4 regions of the Cytobacillus sp. FSL W7-1323 genome follow, and region 1 is predicted to be linked to each of the others. Evidence: riboswitches for the same ligand, from Rfam matches in the RefSeq annotation. Region 1 holds a riboswitch; each other region holds the start of a gene.
The links. A riboswitch is a leader RNA that binds a small molecule or an ion and turns the genes downstream of it on or off. The one in region 1 is predicted to bind S-adenosylmethionine.
Positions count from the first base shown of each region.

Region 2: linked by a shared signal. The riboswitch ahead of MKX67_RS19660 (iron-containing alcohol dehydrogenase family protein) and the one ahead of mtnK (S-methyl-5-thioribose kinase) in region 1 are both predicted to bind S-adenosylmethionine.
Region 3: linked by a shared signal. The riboswitch ahead of MKX67_RS07370 (PLP-dependent aspartate aminotransferase family protein) and the one ahead of mtnK (S-methyl-5-thioribose kinase) in region 1 are both predicted to bind S-adenosylmethionine.
Region 4: linked by a shared signal. The riboswitch ahead of metE (5-methyltetrahydropteroyltriglutamate--homocysteine S-methyltransferase) and the one ahead of mtnK (S-methyl-5-thioribose kinase) in region 1 are both predicted to bind S-adenosylmethionine.

Region 1 is NZ_CP151998.1:1,133,184-1,137,373, forward strand. It holds gene MKX67_RS05940 (2,3-diketo-5-methylthiopentyl-1-phosphate enolase) at 1-917, opposite strand, end outside; SAM riboswitch class I at 1,016-1,119, opposite strand; SAM riboswitch class I at 1,321-1,474, shown strand; gene mtnK (S-methyl-5-thioribose kinase) at 1,621-2,805, shown strand; gene mtnA (S-methyl-5-thioribose-1-phosphate isomerase) at 2,802-3,854, shown strand; gene MKX67_RS05955 (sugar ABC transporter substrate-binding protein) at 3,851-4,190, shown strand, end outside.
Region 2 is NZ_CP151998.1:3,855,297-3,859,486, forward strand. It holds gene MKX67_RS19650 (hypothetical protein) at 235-387, opposite strand; gene MKX67_RS19655 (hypothetical protein) at 603-1,172, shown strand; SAM riboswitch class I at 1,252-1,367, shown strand; gene MKX67_RS19660 (iron-containing alcohol dehydrogenase family protein) at 1,459-2,574, shown strand; gene MKX67_RS19665 (MetQ/NlpA family ABC transporter substrate-binding protein) at 2,571-3,392, shown strand; gene MKX67_RS19670 (methionine ABC transporter ATP-binding protein) at 3,432-4,190, shown strand, end outside.
Region 3 is NZ_CP151998.1:1,412,860-1,417,049, reverse strand. It holds gene MKX67_RS07375 (aliphatic sulfonate ABC transporter substrate-binding protein) at 1-781, opposite strand, end outside; gene MKX67_RS07370 (PLP-dependent aspartate aminotransferase family protein) at 806-2,605, opposite strand; SAM riboswitch class I at 2,682-2,792, opposite strand; SAM riboswitch class I at 2,974-3,074, opposite strand; gene MKX67_RS07365 (CoA pyrophosphatase) at 3,141-3,767, opposite strand; gene MKX67_RS07360 (MBL fold metallo-hydrolase) at 3,801-4,190, opposite strand, start outside.
Region 4 is NZ_CP151998.1:239,603-243,792, reverse strand. It holds partial or broken gene MKX67_RS01290 (glycosyltransferase family 2 protein) at 1-946, opposite strand, end outside; gene MKX67_RS01285 (DNA-binding protein) at 1,229-1,516, shown strand; SAM riboswitch class I at 1,591-1,703, shown strand; cobalamin riboswitch at 1,757-1,937, shown strand; gene metE (5-methyltetrahydropteroyltriglutamate--homocysteine S-methyltransferase) at 2,085-4,190, shown strand, end outside.

The sequences.
Region 1 (4,190 bases):
TCCATGGCAACAGAACCATATGGAGAAGGAAATAAAGAGAAATCTGCGCCTGCTAAGCGAGTAAGATTACCGAGTAATAAATCAGGAGCCACACCATAGAAGTTTGAAGAAGTATAGGCCCCACTATATGCAGGATGTGCCATGATAGGTAACTGCACTTCATTGTTTTCAGCTAGTGTTTGGAGCATATCTAGACCGTAAGTGTGAACATTGAATAATAATGCATCCGCCCCTAATTCGCTCGCATGTTTTGCTTTATCTACTAAATCCATTGTTCTCCCAGATAAATTGACTGCATAAAGTGTCCTTTTTCCAGTCTTTTCATAGACTTCATCTAGTATTTCTTTACCTGCGATAATTCGGTCTTCAAAAGAGATGTTGACATCAAAAAGAATTTCATCATCTTTTACAATATCAACGCCTCCCATAGCCTGGTCTCTTAACTGTTCTCTTAAAAAGTGAATATCCCTGCCGATAATGCCTTTAAATATACTCATAAGTAATGGGCGGTCTTGAATATTTAGTTTCGATCTTATATTTTTTATACCGAATTTTGGTCCAGGAAAACGGGAAAGATCCTCATTATCAAATTCCAGATTTAATAATTTTACTTCACCATCTAGAGATAACTTTCCAAATACAGTTGTTAAGATTGCTGGAATATCAAATGTGAAATTATATGTAGGGTAGGCGATACTAATTTCGCACCTTACTTCACCGAATCGATTGGGATGTTCATCATCATAAAATTCTTGTAGTGCAGTGACTCTGCCTTTATGTTTTAGTAATTGTTTTTGCTCAAGTAATGGTAACGCTGTCCACGAGCCTATCGTTAATCCTAAAGCGATATCCTCTGCTTTTTTCTCTAATGAACCGGGTCTTGCGTATACTTGATAAGTTGCAATTACATCTCCCATATGAGAACCCTCCCTGATAATTTCGAATTGACATTGACAATAAAAAACCCTCTTCTTAATCAATAAGAAGAGGGTTAGTTCGCAGTGATAGAACCTTCTCCTTATCTGTCAGCATGATTGCTGCAAGAATTAGCACCGTGTTCATTTAGAATCGGTTGCCGGGCTTCATCGGGCTCGTCCCTCCGCCTGCTCTTGATAAGAAAATTTATGATTATCGTTTTAAATTTTTGCACAATTGTATTATGTCACCAGGTGTTTTATCTGTCAACAGAGAATTTTTTACGTTATATGACAAAATTCTTTTAACCTTAAAAAGATGAAAAGTTTTAAAAAAAAGATTGACACTTTTTTATAATCGGTGATAGTATTTGCTCAAGATATTTCAAAAAATGAATCTTTTATACTCTTATCAAGAGCAGGTGGAGGGAAATATGGCCCGATGAAACCCAGCAACCGACCGTAATATCGTTGTGAAACGAGGCGCAGCTAGAGAATTTCTGCGCCTAATGTAAGGCACGGTGCTAATTCCATTCAGAAGTTATTCTGAAAGATGAGAGGCAAAATCGTAATGACGAATGCCTCTTTCTGTACAGGAAAGGGGCATTTTTGTTTCTGTAATGACAAAGCAGGTCCGACTACATCTCTTCATGTAGTCACCCCTGTTTTGTGCCACAGATAAATAAAGAAATAAGGGGGAAGAGATATGGCTGTTTTAGATAATATAGGTTATCGCGCTTTGACAGAGGAATCAGCGTGTGAATACGTGAAGAGTTTAAAACTGTTTTTACCGGATGAAAAAATGACGGTGGAAGAGATTGGTGATGGTAATTTGAATTATGTTTACCGTATTACTTCTAATCATAAAAGTGTAATTATTAAGCAAGCACTCCCTTATGCAAAAGTAGTCGGAGAAAGCTGGCCTCTAACACTTAAACGTGCAAAACTGGAGGCAGAAGTGCTTAAGAAGCATGGTGAATTCGTTCCTCACCTCCTCCCAGCAGTACTAGCATCAGATGAAGAGCTAGCATTAACTGTGATGGAGGATCTTTCCCATTTGACAATTGTAAGAGACGGATTGATTCAAGGGGATCATTATCCGAATTTATCAGCTCATATTGGTGAGTACTTAGCAAAGACATTGTTTTCAACTTCAGATTTTGCTCTTCATCCGTTTGAGAAAAAGAAACTGGTCGCTAAATTTTCAAATCCTGAACTATGTAAAATCACTGAGGATTTAGTATTCACCGATCCATTTTTTGATGTGGAAACGAATGATTTTGAAGCTGAGTTGGCTGAAGTGGTTCAGCAACTATGGACTAATGACAAGTTGAAACTTGAAGTAGCCAAAATAAAATATGCTTTTCTCACAGAAGCAGAGAGCTTACTACATGGTGACCTACATACAGGGAGTATATTTGCGAGTAAGAGTGAGACGAAGGTGATCGATCCTGAGTTCGGCTTTTATGGTCCGATTGGATTTGATGTCGGTCAATATATTGCCCATCTCATTTTCCAAGTACTTGTACGAAACGAAAACGATAGAATCGTTATTCTTCAACAGATAGAAGAAGTATGGGATGTGTTTTCTCAATATTTTTCAGAAGCTTGGCAAAATTCTGTTGTTAATCCTTTTACGAAAGTACCAGGCGCTCTAGAGTCTTTTCTAGCTAAAGTATTTAAAGATGCTATCGGAGTAGTAGGGTGTGAATTAATTCGGAGAACAATCGGATTGTCGCATGTGAAGGATCTTGATGGAATAGAAGATAGTTCAATTAGATTATATGTGAAGAAGGCAACGATTCAATTAGGTTCATCCTTGATTATTAATCGCAAAAACATAGTAACAATCTCGCAACTTCTTAAGGAACTGGAGGCGTATACATCATGAGTATACCAACACCAATTGAATGGCAAGAAGGTAGATTGAAAATTCTTGATCAAACCTTATTACCCCATCAAACAAGATGGATAGAACTCGAAACCATTGAAGATGTCTTTGAGGCAATTATTCAGTTGAAAGTAAGAGGGGCGCCAGCTATTGGAATTACTGCTGCTTATGGTTTAGCGATTGCTGCAAAAAAATACGAAGGGGTCGACATTGAAACTTTCCATCTTAGAATTCATGAAGATTATCTTTATCTAGCGGGCTCTAGACCGACAGCTGTTAATTTGTTCTGGGCTTTGGATCGAATGATGAAAGTAATAGAAACGCTGTATTCAACAGAGGAGACAATTATCAGTTTGGAGCAAGAAGCAAAGAAAATACATCAAGAAGACGAGGAGATTTGTCGCCAAATTGGTGAAAATGCACTAAGTCTATTGAATGGAAGGAAAAAGGTATTAACGATTTGCAATGCGGGAACGATTGCTACAGGAAAATATGGTACAGCGCTAGCGCCGTTTCATTTAGGCAAGGAGAAGGGTGTTGACTTTCAAGTATATGCTTGTGAAACGAGACCGGTTCTTCAGGGAGCGCGCCTAACTGCTTGGGAGCTTCAACAGTCCAATGTGGATGTGACGGTCATTACTGATAATATGGCTGCTCATACCATAGCAACCAAGGGGATTGAAGCGATTATAGTCGGGGCCGATCGTATTGCCAGCAATGGAGATACAGCGAATAAAATCGGTACATGGCAACTAGCTATTTTAGCAAACTATTTTCAAATTCCTTTCTATGTAGCTGCGCCATTGTCGACATTTGACTTTTCTATCGCATCAGGGGCAGATATTCCGATTGAGGAGAGGTTGGCAGAAGAGGTGACTCATATTGGGCCAAACCAGATCACACCAGAAGGAACGAAAGTGTTTAATCCGGCGTTTGATGTGACAACGGCTAATTTAATTACTGCAATTATTACTGAAAAAGGCATTTTTGAAGCTGATCGAAACAAATTGGCACAATTGAATAAAGCAGAAGAGGGAGTTAGGGCATGAAGAACAATCGTATACTATTAGCGTTTCTTATTATTTTTATTTTAATCTTGGCAGGCTGCCAGCCAAAAGGAAGCAATTCAAGTAGTGAAGCAACTGCATCAACTAAAGAGAATAGTGTACATCCGTTAGCTAATAAAAAGATCGCACTAATCATGCAAATTAATTTAGGAACTTTTTCTGCACAATATATTGAAGGGGTAAAAGAGCAGGTAGAAAAGTTTGGTGGAACCGTTCAAGTATTTACTTCTGAAGGTGACTTAGCAAAAATGGCTTCCAATTTAGATGCAGCGATTAATCAAAAATTTGATGGGATATTAATTGATCATGGAACGAAGG
Region 2 (4,190 bases), 1.8 Mb from region 1:
AATCGCACTTATATTATCTGCACATACATCTAACACTAATCTGATGAGTCCTAACTCTACATCGGCAAGCTTTACTATTCGCTCAAGAAGCGTCTTGCCAATCCCTCTTCCTTGTACTTCTTCATTAATAGAGATGGACACATTCCCGCTATATCTTAACTTTCCACTTCTCTCTTCTAAGGAAGCTATCCCTCGAACATGACCGTTACATTCTGCAACAAATACATGGTCTTCTTATGTAAGTCCTTCAATATAATCTTCAATATCTTTTAATCTCCCCGATGATAAGGCCATTGTTTGTTGAATAATAGAATCTTGCCTATGCATTTCATGAATATCTCTTGCATCATTTATATGTATCAGTCTAATCTTTATTTCTTCCCCCATATAAAAACTCCTTTTTTTATAAAACTGTTCTGAATGAAAACTTATAAACCAAGACTACCACTTTTCTTAGTTTGAAAATATTGCTTTATTCATTTACGAATGAACAGTATAAAAAGTTTCTTATCATTGCACTGACATAATCACTACGATACAAAATATATATGAAAGGAGGCATCGAGGTATTTTATGAGCATCCAAAGGAGGGTAATTTGTATATGCTTGCTTTGTTCAGTCTTTTTCTAGTTGTCGGCTACAGTTTCTTTTTCTTGATTAGTGCCGTTAGAAAAAAGAAAGAAATAGCTACAAAATATTCTAAATGTATTCCCATGGTGGTTGGTATGACGAGTAGCTTAACAATCGGTTTGATTATATCTGTGTGGTTACCAGAAATGGCTAAAGCAACTGTATTATCAATTCTCATTAGCGCTGTCATTGCCATTTTTATAGGACTACCGTTTAAAACAAACGGACTCGTTGAAGCTCAAGCGTCAAGTCTCATGGGAAGTATGATGGGGGCAATGCTAGGCATTATGTTGGTACCCAGTGAAGTTACATTTATGATCATTAGCATGGATCTGATTTATTTAATTAGTATTTTTGCCATGATGCTTCTCATGCACAAAAAACATTCATTAAAGGAAGCATTGAAAAATCGACCTGTGCCCTTCTATCTAACATTCTTATTAAGCATCGCCATTATCTGCGCATCGGGAATTCATCAAGAAGCGAAGAACTCAATTCATCCGATTGAAGAAAACACCCCACAAGTAGAACACCATCACTAGTTTAATGATTAATTTCAATTATGTTATTGACTTTTCATGTAATAGATAATATTATGAATATAATTTAATAAAGCATTTTCTCTTATAAAGAGCGGCTGAGGGACTGGCCCTGCGACGCCCGGCAACCATTCATATACCCATATGAACAGGTGCTAAATCCTGCAAAATACTTTTTGGTATTTTGATATATGAGAGAGGTCACTACTATTCTAGTATATTTATGCCTCTCATGATGAGAGGCATTTTTGTTTTTATCATCACATCCAAAGAGAAACGAGGAGAGGAAATGACTGCAACAATCGTAAAAGGGGCTCCAGGACATTATTTATTAGGTTCAGGCATTCTAACAGAACTCCCCGACCTACTTAAAGATATTTCTGTTTCCAAATACCATATAATAACCGGTAAAAAAGCTTGGCAAGCCGTGCAACCCTACTTGCCCAAGGAAGTAATAGATAACAACGTTCACCTTCATTATATAGATGGTCACACTACCTTAAAAAAGGTCCATGACATCCAAGAAATAATAACAAATGATGGTGCTAATGGCGTAATAGGTATTGGTGGTGGGACAGCATTAGATATAACAAAAGCAGTTGCGATTGAAGCATCTGTTCAATCCATTCTTATACCAACAATCGCAGCTACCTGTGCCGCATGGACACCATTAAGTGTTTTTTATAATGAAGAAGGCAGCTTTACTCATTATACCGAGTTCCCTATTGCGACAACCCTCGTATTGGTTGAACCTGAAATTATTGCTAAAGCGCCTATTACTTATTTAAAAGCAGGAATTGGGGATACATTAGCCAAGTTTTATGAAGCTGAAGCTCTAATTGAAAGTTTTTACCCTGAAGAAACACTTCCTGTACCTAAACAAGTTTCGCAATTTTCAGCTAAAATTTGCCGAGATACATTGCTTAATGATGGTGAAGCCGCACTACAATCAGTAGCCAAAAACGAAACCTCAAAAGCACTTATCCGTGTGATTGAAACGATTATCATGACTGGGGGTATGGTCGGTGGATTCGGCGAAAAAGCAGGACGAATCGCTGGTGCCCATTCGTTTCATAATGGACTAACCGTAGCGGATGCAGCCCAAGATTTTCTTCATGGGGAATTAGTCGCTTACGGGATTCTTGGTCAATTGGCCATTGAAGAAAAATGGACAGAAGTTGATTACCTTCTCCCGTTTTATGAGAGCTGGCAATTGCCAAGTAGTCTCTCTAGTCTAACTATTGATGTGAATGATGAGCAATTAATGAAGACAATTGTAAAAAAGGCGATACGCCCAACTGAATCTATTCACTTTATGAAAAACGAGATAAGTGAACATTCTGTTTTACAAGCACTTCGATTATTAGAAAAACAAAATGAACAAAAAGGAGTTCAAACATCATGAAAAAATGGTTACTAACTGGAACATTCTTATTATCTTTAACAGGCTTAGCTGCATGTGGTAGTGATGAAGCCAGCAACTCTACAGAAGGATTATATGACGATGAAGAATTAGTCATTGGTGTCACTGCAGGTCCACATGAGCAAATCTTAGAAAAAGTAATTGAATTAGCTAAAGAAGAAGATATCAACATTAAATCACAAGTATTTACTGATTATGTGATGCCAAATGTCGCATTAGCTGAAAAAGAGATTGACTTAAACATTTTTCAAACAGAGCCTTATTTTAATGCATTTAAAGAAGATAGAAATTTAGATTTAGTTAAATCTTTTGATACCGTTTCATTCCCGATGGGCATCTATGCACTCAATGTAAAAGATGTAGCTGAATTAAAAGATGGCGCAAAAATCGGTCTTCCGAGTGACCCAACAAATAGTGGCCGAGCTCTATTACTATTTGAAAAAGCGGGATTAATCGAATTAGATCCTGAAACAGGTATTAATTCAACAGTTCGTGATATTGAAAAAAACAATGGTAACTATGAATTTATTGAACTTGACTCTGCTCAAATCGCTCGTCAGCTAGAAGAGCTTGACGCTGCAGCTATTAACACGAACTTTGCAATTGAAGCTGGTTTTGTCCCTTCTAAAGACGCTATCTTTATCGAGCCTAAGGATTCACCTTACGTAAACCACGCTGCTGTCCGTACGGAGAATAAAGATGATGAAATTCTTGAAAAATTAGCTGATATCTACCGCAGTGAAGAAATTGAAAAGTTTGTTGAAGAGGAATTTGACGGATCAGTTATCGTCTCTTGGTAAAATGATTAAAAATGAGCGTTACGGAGGGAGCATCAAATCATGATAGAGCTTAAGAATATAACCAAAACCTTTACAGGAAAACAAGGAAGCATCCATGCATTAAAGGATGTCTCACTATCAGTGAATCAAGGAGAAATCTACGGGGTTATCGGATACAGCGGCGCTGGTAAAAGTACATTAATTCGCTGTGTGAACTTACTTGAAAAACCTGATAGTGGTTCTGTAAAAGTCAATGGGGTGGATTTAACCACGCTGACACCAGGAAAACTCCGTGAAGCAAGAAGTCATATCGGCATGATTTTTCAAGGGTTTAACTTATTAAAAACAGCAACAGTTTATGATAATATTGCTATCCCTCTTAAACTAACAGGATTAGATAAGAAAGAAGTAAAGAGCCGCGTTAATAAATATTTAGAGATTGTCGGTTTAAGTGAAAAACAAAATGCTTATCCAGCTGAGTTATCTGGTGGCCAAAAGCAAAGGGTTGCTATTGCACGTGCATTATCGCATGAACCAGAAGTATTACTCAGCGATGAAGCAACAAGCGCCTTAGATCCAAATACAACAGAGGCAATTCTTGATTTGCTATTAAAAATCAATAAAGAATTAGGGATTACGATTCTCCTTATTACACATGAGATGAATGTTATCCAAAGGATTTGCGATTGTGTGGCCGTTATGGAAAATGGGGAAATTATTGAAGAGGGACGAACGAAGGATATCTTTACCTCTCCTCAACACAGTACAACAAAAAGATTCGTTAATAGCTTATTTTCACATGATATCCCCGATGATCTA
Region 3 (4,190 bases), 280 kb from region 1:
GTATCTCTGCCGCTTCTTCAGGATTTTCTAATACCCATGTACGAGCTTTTTCATAAAGCTCAATTACTTTTTTCACTTGTTCAGGATACTTCTCAGCAAATTCGCTTCTCACATTTAATGTGCCATAAGTGTTAAAATCGATATTTCGATAAATAAATTCTGTGTCTGCTTCAAGTTCTAATTTAGCCATATGGGGATCTAAACCAGCCCAAGCGTCTACTTGCCCTGTTGTTAATGCCGTTCCACCGTCAGCATGTTGCAAGTTAACGATTTCAACATCCGCTGATGTTAATCCGGCTTCATTTAATGAGCGCAGTAAAAAGATATATGGATCTGTTCCAATCGTTGCTGCTACTTTCTTTCCCTTCAAGTCTTCAACTGATTTGATAGCTGATTCTTTCGGTGCAACTAATGCCGTCCATTCTGGTTTTGAGTATATATAGACTGATTCAATTGGAGCACCATTTGCTTTTGCAATTAATGCCGCTGCACCTGCAGTTGAGCCAAAATCAACACTGCTACTATTAAGAAACTCAAGTGCCTTATTACTTCCTTGACTGAGGACAAACTCAACATCAATATCATCTTCGGCAAACGCTTCTTCTGCCCAGCCGAATTTCTTTAAAACTACACTTGTTGGAGAATAATAGGCATAGTCTAAAACAATTTTTTCTGGTTTTCCTTCGTCATTACTATCATCAGTGCTTGCCTCACTATCTCCGCAAGCACTAATGAATCCAATTGATAAAACGACAATTAAAAATACGAACCATTTTTTCATCGATGACTCTCCTCAATCTCGGTTTTAAATTTCACAAGCAAAGGTTACAATAGAACCTCTTAATCTCTGTGCCTCTTTATATGTGCAGCGATTTTGTACCACTTCAAGTCCGGCTTCTTTTGCTATTTCAACTGCTTTTGGTGAAATGACACCTTCTTGTAGCCAGAAAACTTTCGGTTGGATTTCTACTGCCTCTTTCGCCACTTCTATCGCAGCTTCAGGGCTTCTAAATACTTGCACAATATCAATGGTAAAAGGAATGGATTTTAAATTTGGATATGCCTGTTCACCTAATACTTCTGTTTCTCTTGGATTAACTGGCACGATTTGATAACCTAATCTTTGCATTTTTCTTGCTAAACGGTAACTTGGTCTAGCAGGATTTCCACTTAATCCAACAACAGCTATCCTTTTTGCTCTTTGCAGTTCTTTGCCATCCACATCTTCTTTTAATGAGGATGATTGTAATGCCCATCGAATAACACCTTCATCATTTACTGCTGTTTCTCCTTTTTGTTCTCCCTTCGAAGAAATACCAGTCGCTTCATAGAAGGCTTGATCTAAGTCATTGGTTAAATCTCTAACCGATTCAATCCCAACTGATAAACGTATGAGTTCCTCACTTACACCGCTTTTAATTAAATCTTCTGCACTTAACTGTTGATGTGTGGTTGAAGCCGGATGAATAATGAGTGACTTCGCATCACCTACATTGGCTACATGAGACCACAATGCAATTGTATCTATCACTTTTTTACCCGCATCTCGGCCACCTTTAATACCGAAGTTCACAATGGAACCGAAGCCAGTGTTTAAATATTTCTTCGCGAGTTCATGCGCTGGATGCTCTGCTAAACCTGGATATGCGACCCAATCGACAGCTGGATGAGCGTTTAAGAAATGGGCTATCTTCGCTGCATTTTCCGTATGTTTCTCTATACGTAAATGGAGTGTTTCCAATCCTTGGAGTAAAAGAAATGCACTATGTGGGCTTAAAGATGACCCAAAATCGCGCAGCAACTGAACACGAAGTTTTGTACTAAAAGCGAGTGTACCAAACTCATTCGCATAAACAATACCGTTATAACTTGGATCTGGCTGAGTAAAACCAGGAAACTTATCATGATTCCAATTAAATCGTCCGCCATCAACTACAAGTCCGCCAATTGTTGTTCCATGACCACCAATCCATTTTGTTGCCGAATGAATGACAATATCTGCTCCCCATTGGATTGGTTTGCAAAGATAAGGTGAAGCGAAAGTATTATCAATAATAAGGGGAATATCATTATCATGAGCAATATTTGCAACTGCCTCTACATCTAGGACATGAAGACTTGGGTTCCCAATAATCTCTCCATATAAAGCCTTAGTTTTTGGCGTAATCGCTTTACGGTAATTCTCAGGGTCAGATCCATCAACAAAATGAACTTTAATCCCATATTTCGGAAGTGTTATGGCAAAAAGATTATATGTTCCACCATAAAGGTTCGACGCTGCAACAATCTCATCACCCGCTTGGGCAATATTCATAATTGAAAGAGCTATAGCTGCCATTCCAGATGAAGTCGCTACTGCCGCTACCCCATCTTCTAATAAAGCAATACGTTTTTCTAATACATCTACCGTTGGATTACCGATTCGTGAATAGATATTTCCCGTCTCATCTAATGAAAATAGGCTTTGCGCATGGTCTGTATTATGAAAAACATATGAACTTGTTTGATAAATAGGAACTGCACGAGATCCCGTTGTCGGGTCTGGTGATTGACCTCCATGTAATAAAATCGTCTCATCATCATAAGTGTTAAATTGATTCGTCATTATATACTCTCCTCTACTTTTTAGTCGGATGATTAAAATAAATAACCCCCTCTTCATAAGAAGAGGGGGTTGCCTCATCTTATCTTCCAGACATTTACTGCCTGCAGGATTTAGCACCTTTTCAAGCAATTGCTTGAAGGTTGCCGGACTTCATAGGGCCTGATCCCTCCGTCACTCTCGATAAGAAATATTTTATTTTTTAAAGCGTTAATACTTTAATTACAAATAGAATTATATCCAAAAAATGATTTGTCGTCAATATGAAATCTGAATATATTTTATATTCCAATAAAATATTAGCTCTATCACATAAAAAGCCCTTCTACCTAGAAGAGGCAGAAGGGCTTTGAATTAACGAGCTCACCTTCTCCTTATCTTTGGATAATATCCTCTGAAATTAGCACCATACAAAAGATTGCTGGTTGCCGAGGCTTCTCTGGGTCAGTCCCTCCGCCTCTCTGGATAAGAAGTTCATATTTATTTGTTTAACATCATATACCCTTTTATAGGGAATCGTCAATAACATTTTGAAAATTTATTTATTTTCATCCTGGATAAGCGTCAAAAAATGATACAGTATCTTAGCTGTTAACCCCCATATCACATGACCTTTATAAGTATAAAAAATTTCTTGCATCCTCCGCGTTTGCCATTTATATTTTTCCCCATTAGGAATGAGATGATAGGGAAAGCTACTATTAGGCTCTGGCTTCATCTCAATATAATGAATAGATGGTCCCTCTTTCAAAAAATAAGCAAGTGGTACTGTGAAAATTTGATCCACTTCCTCTGGATTTAGCTTAAGATCACTGATGCTCTCTATTGTGCCTACAAACGGATAAATCACTGTATCATAAGGTGTCACTACATAATCAAGTTCTGAAAAAACAGAGACTTCTCCAATTGGGATACCTAACTCTTCACTGGTCTCCCTTTTTGCCGTCTCTATTAAATCCACATCGTCTTGATCCATTTTCCCCCCAGGAAAGCAAATTTCCCCTGGCTGTCTTCTCATAGATAAAGACCGTACTTCAAACAAAATATGTATTTCTCCATCTTTTTCTATTAGGGGAAGAAGAACAGCGAATTTAACCAATCTGGAGCTACCCAATATATCTGATTGACGATGCTGTATCTCTGATCTTATTTCTTCCAAATCCATGTTAATTACCTCCAAACCACACGACTTAAATCTTTATTTCACTTTCTGCAATCTATCAATCATCCCCATTGTGCAGACATTTAAATCTAAGCCTATTAGCTTCTTATCCTCTGCACTAAGTTCAACATCGTGCGCTGTTAATAAATAATGTTTTACTTGTTCCAACAATTCCGATTGTATGGCTTCTTGCATTTTTATTATGTCATTTCCTTGGAGAAAAACGTCATCTGCAACTGAAGTAAATATAGGTAACCAATAACGAATTTGAGTAAAAACATCCTTTGGTTCAGGGCCCTCACCATAATGCCCAAAAAAGATATGTTGTGGTTGAAGTGATTCGATTTTTTCAACAGAAGATAACATCGCCTCTGGATTAAATTGATTAGGAGAAGTCGATGGCAGAACTAATGGATAACCTTTTCT
Region 4 (4,190 bases), 890 kb from region 1:
ACGCAATCACTTTCACACCTGACTTTTCTACCTTTTCCTTTGTTCGTTCATCTGCTCCATTTAACACAACAATGATTTCATCAATGCCTGCCTTCTTTACCTCAGCAATCACTTCAGCAATCGTATCCGGCTCCTTCCCTACAGGAATAATCGCACTATACTTCGCTCGTTTCTCTTCCTTTACCGAAAAGGCTTGTACATATTCCTTAAAAGATTGCCGATTTCGCCTGCCATCGTTTAAACCACCGCGATATCCTCTCTCTTCAATCAGTTGGGCCACTGCACGTAAATGGTCACCAATTATTAAACTTGTTGAAAATGAAAAAGAGGAGCCCGTAATCTTCTGTTGATGTTTCGGTCGAATCTTATTTGTAGCAATCACATCAATGGCTACTGGTGCACTCATCTTTAATTCTTTCATCACAGCTATACTATGAGCTAATGGCGGACAAGCTAAATTCTCCCAACCAATTGTATCAAGCGCTGATTTTTTCATCACATGAGGAACAGCGACTAAGGAATTAACGGATAACTCACCTTTACCTAAAAAATGATTAAGAGAGAACTTTGATACTGCTGTCGGATGTGGTCTAATGGGGCGCTTCATTGTCCAGCTTAAATCATTTAGGGCAATATCAGCCCCATCCTGAATGCCATCAAGCAGTGCTTGTAGCTCCTGTGCTCTAACGACAATATCACCATCAATAAAAAGAAGCGTATCTCCTTTTGCCTCCCTTGCACCAATTGCTCGTCCAATATCCACCCCTAGAGGTTCTTTATAAACAAGCTTTCTACATTCAAATGCTTCCGCTATTTTCTCCGATCCATCTGTTGAACCATTCAAAACAGCGATGATTTCATATGGCTCAATCTTCACTAACTCTTCTAAAACGGCTGACAACGTAGATTCTTCATTCTGAATGGGAATAATAACAGATAGATTCATAACACTTCACTTCTCTCCTTCAGCAAAATTAATAGTCTCCTTTGTGCTAACTATAGCCTTTTCCATCACAAACCCGAGAAAAACACTAAGTAATATCAATATATACAGCTTGGCCAATTTTGTTCTCGGACAAGTATACAATCTATGAAAGATGGTGCGATAGACAGGGTAGATTGGTTTAATTATGGGGGCATTGATCCGATTCGGCACTAAAAAATATATTATTACTATTCGTTAGGAGATGTTAAAGTAGATATATATGTATTTAAGGGGGAGTACAAATTGGAATTCGAGTTGAATTTTATTTGGATTGCCGCCGGTTTAGCATTACTTGGCTATTTCATAGGCAATGGGTTGAAGCAATTTAGTAGTAAAAATGAAGGTAATATGAATCATTTACTTGTGGAGCAAAGCCACCTTCATCTTTACTTTTATTTAAGTGAAGCTGACATGAAGGATCTATTACAGAAGCATCCTCACGCACCAAAAGTCATTCTTAATGGCAAGCATTATTACCATCTACATAAATTTCGCAAGTGGCTTGAATCTGATGATATATATCACTCATGAAGAATTTATTTTGACAGCTTCCATTTATTATGCTAATCTATCTGTAAAATTCAAAATATTATAAATATGTAATTCTCTTATTCAGAGAGGTGGAGGGACTGGCCCGATGAAACCCAGCAACCTTTAACAATTATTTGTTAAAAAGGTGCTAATTCCTGCAAAGTGTAATAGCTTTGGCAAATAAGAGAGGATAAAGACCTCTCTATTTTTAATTAGAGAGGTCTTTTGTATTTTCAAAACTTAATAACAAAGGCAACAGATGCATGATTGCTTAAAAGGGAAGCCCGGTGGAATGCCGGCACGGTCCCGCCACTGTGAAGGAGAGCGACTTATCATTGACCACTATTTCATAATAGAAATGGGAAGGGATAACGAGCGATAATCCGAAGTCAGGAGACCTGTCTGTTGTTTGCACTTAGACTCTACGGATGCATAGAGAGGAGTGATGAATACGTGTTGAGCAAATCAAATGGTCTCAACTCTAGTTAATATTGCGTATGAATCTCTCATTTAATAATAAATAGAGAGATTTTTTGTTGAGAAAATACAATCTAAAGGAGTGTTTAAATTGACTGAAGTAAAAAGCTCAAATGTAGGTTATCCAAGAATTGGCGAGAAGCGGGAGTGGAAGAAAGCTCTAGAACAATTTTGGAGTGGTAAGTTGAATAAAGAGACTTTTCTGCAACAAATGGAAGTCATTCGTTTATCCTCTCTCGAGAAACAAAAACAACTTGGCGTTGATCTCATCCCGGTTGGCGATTTCACACTGTATGATCATGTCCTTGATACAGCTGTGATGTTTGGACTTGTTCCTGAGCGTTTTACATACAGAGGTGGGAAGGTTGATATCGAAACGTATTTTGATATTGCCAGAGGGAACAAAGATGCCGTGGCAGCTGAAATGACCAAATGGTTTAACACAAACTATCACTACATCGTGCCAGAACTCAACAACCTCACGCCAACACTTGCTGAAAACCGGCCACTTGCCTTTTATAAAGAAGGAAAAGAGAAGCTTGAAATCGACGGGAAACCGGTTATCTTGGGCCCGATTACGTTTGTGAAATTATCAAAGGGCTATAAAGAAAGTGAATTCAAATCAATCGTCAATCAATTCGTTCCTCTTTATGCACAAATTTTAAAAGAATTACAGCAAGAAGGTGCCTTGTGGGTACAAATCGATGAACCTATTTTAGCAACTACCCTCACAGAAGAAGACATCTCACTCTATCAAGCAGTTTACCAAACATTACACCAGGCAGCACCACAGATAAATATCATTTTACAAACGTATTTTGAAAGCATCACTCATTTTGAAGCTGTTACCTCATTACCTGTGCAAGCGATCGGCCTTGATTTTGTCCATGATGCAGGTCAAAACCTCGCTTCTTTACAAAAATTCGGCTTCCCAAGTGATAAAGTATTAGCTGCAGGTCTCATCGATGGCCGTAATATCTGGGGCGCCAAACTTGATAATAAGCTCTCTCTTCTAGAAAAAATTACAGCAATTGTTCCGAAAGATCGCTTAATCATCCAGCCTTCATCCAGCTTATTGCATGTACCCGTTACAGTCAAAATTGAAGAAACACTAGATCATACATTAAAGACCGCACTCGCCTTTGCTGATGAAAAATTACAAGAAATCGTAGTGCTAACGAAAGGAATAAGAGAAGGAAAAGAGCAAATCCAAGATGAGATAAACGAGAGACGAACTGCTATCGAGGTGCTAAATCAATCTTCTATTAGAAACAATCAACAAGTACAAACAGCCATTCAAAACTTACCATCATCACTAGCAGAGCGCGAAGCACCTTATTCTGTTCGTCAAGCAACACAAAAAATAGCCTTCCAACTACCACTCCTACCTACAACAACGATTGGAAGCTTCCCACAAACACAGGAAGTGAGAAGAAATCGTTTAAAATGGCGTAAAGGAGAGTTAACTGCTACTGACTATCAAACATATATCAAAACGGAAATTAAAAAGTGGATTGATATTCAAGAAGAGCTAGGCCTTGATGTGTTTGTTCATGGCGAATTCGAGCGCACAGATATGGTCGAATACTTCGGTGAAAAATTAGCCGGATTCCAATTCACAAAATTCGGTTGGGTGCAGTCTTATGGCTCTCGTTGTGTCAAACCACCACTCATTTATGGAGATGTCTCATTTGAACAGCCAATGACAGTTGCAGAAACAGTCTATGCCCAGTCCTTAACAGATCACCCGGTAAAAGGTATGCTCACTGGTCCGATTACGATTTTAAACTGGTCATTTGTCCGCGACGATATCCCTCGTTACGAAGTCGCAAACCAAATTGCCCTTGCCCTTCGAGAAGAAGTAGAAGCACTAGAAGCAAATGGTATCCGGATGATTCAAGTAGACGAACCAGCCATTCGTGAAGGATTACCACTCAAACAAGAGAAGTGGGAAGATTATCTGAACGCTGCTGTTTATGCTTTTAGACTAGCCACCACTTCTGTCAGAAATGAAACACAAATTCATACGCATATGTGCTACTCCGATTTCGAAGACATTATCTCAAGCATTCAAGCACTCGACGCTGATGTCATCTCCATTGAAACATCAAGAAGCCACGGCGAACTCATTCACTCATTTGAAGAAAGCACCTACGAACAAGGTATCGGCTTAGGTGTATATGACATTCACAGCCCT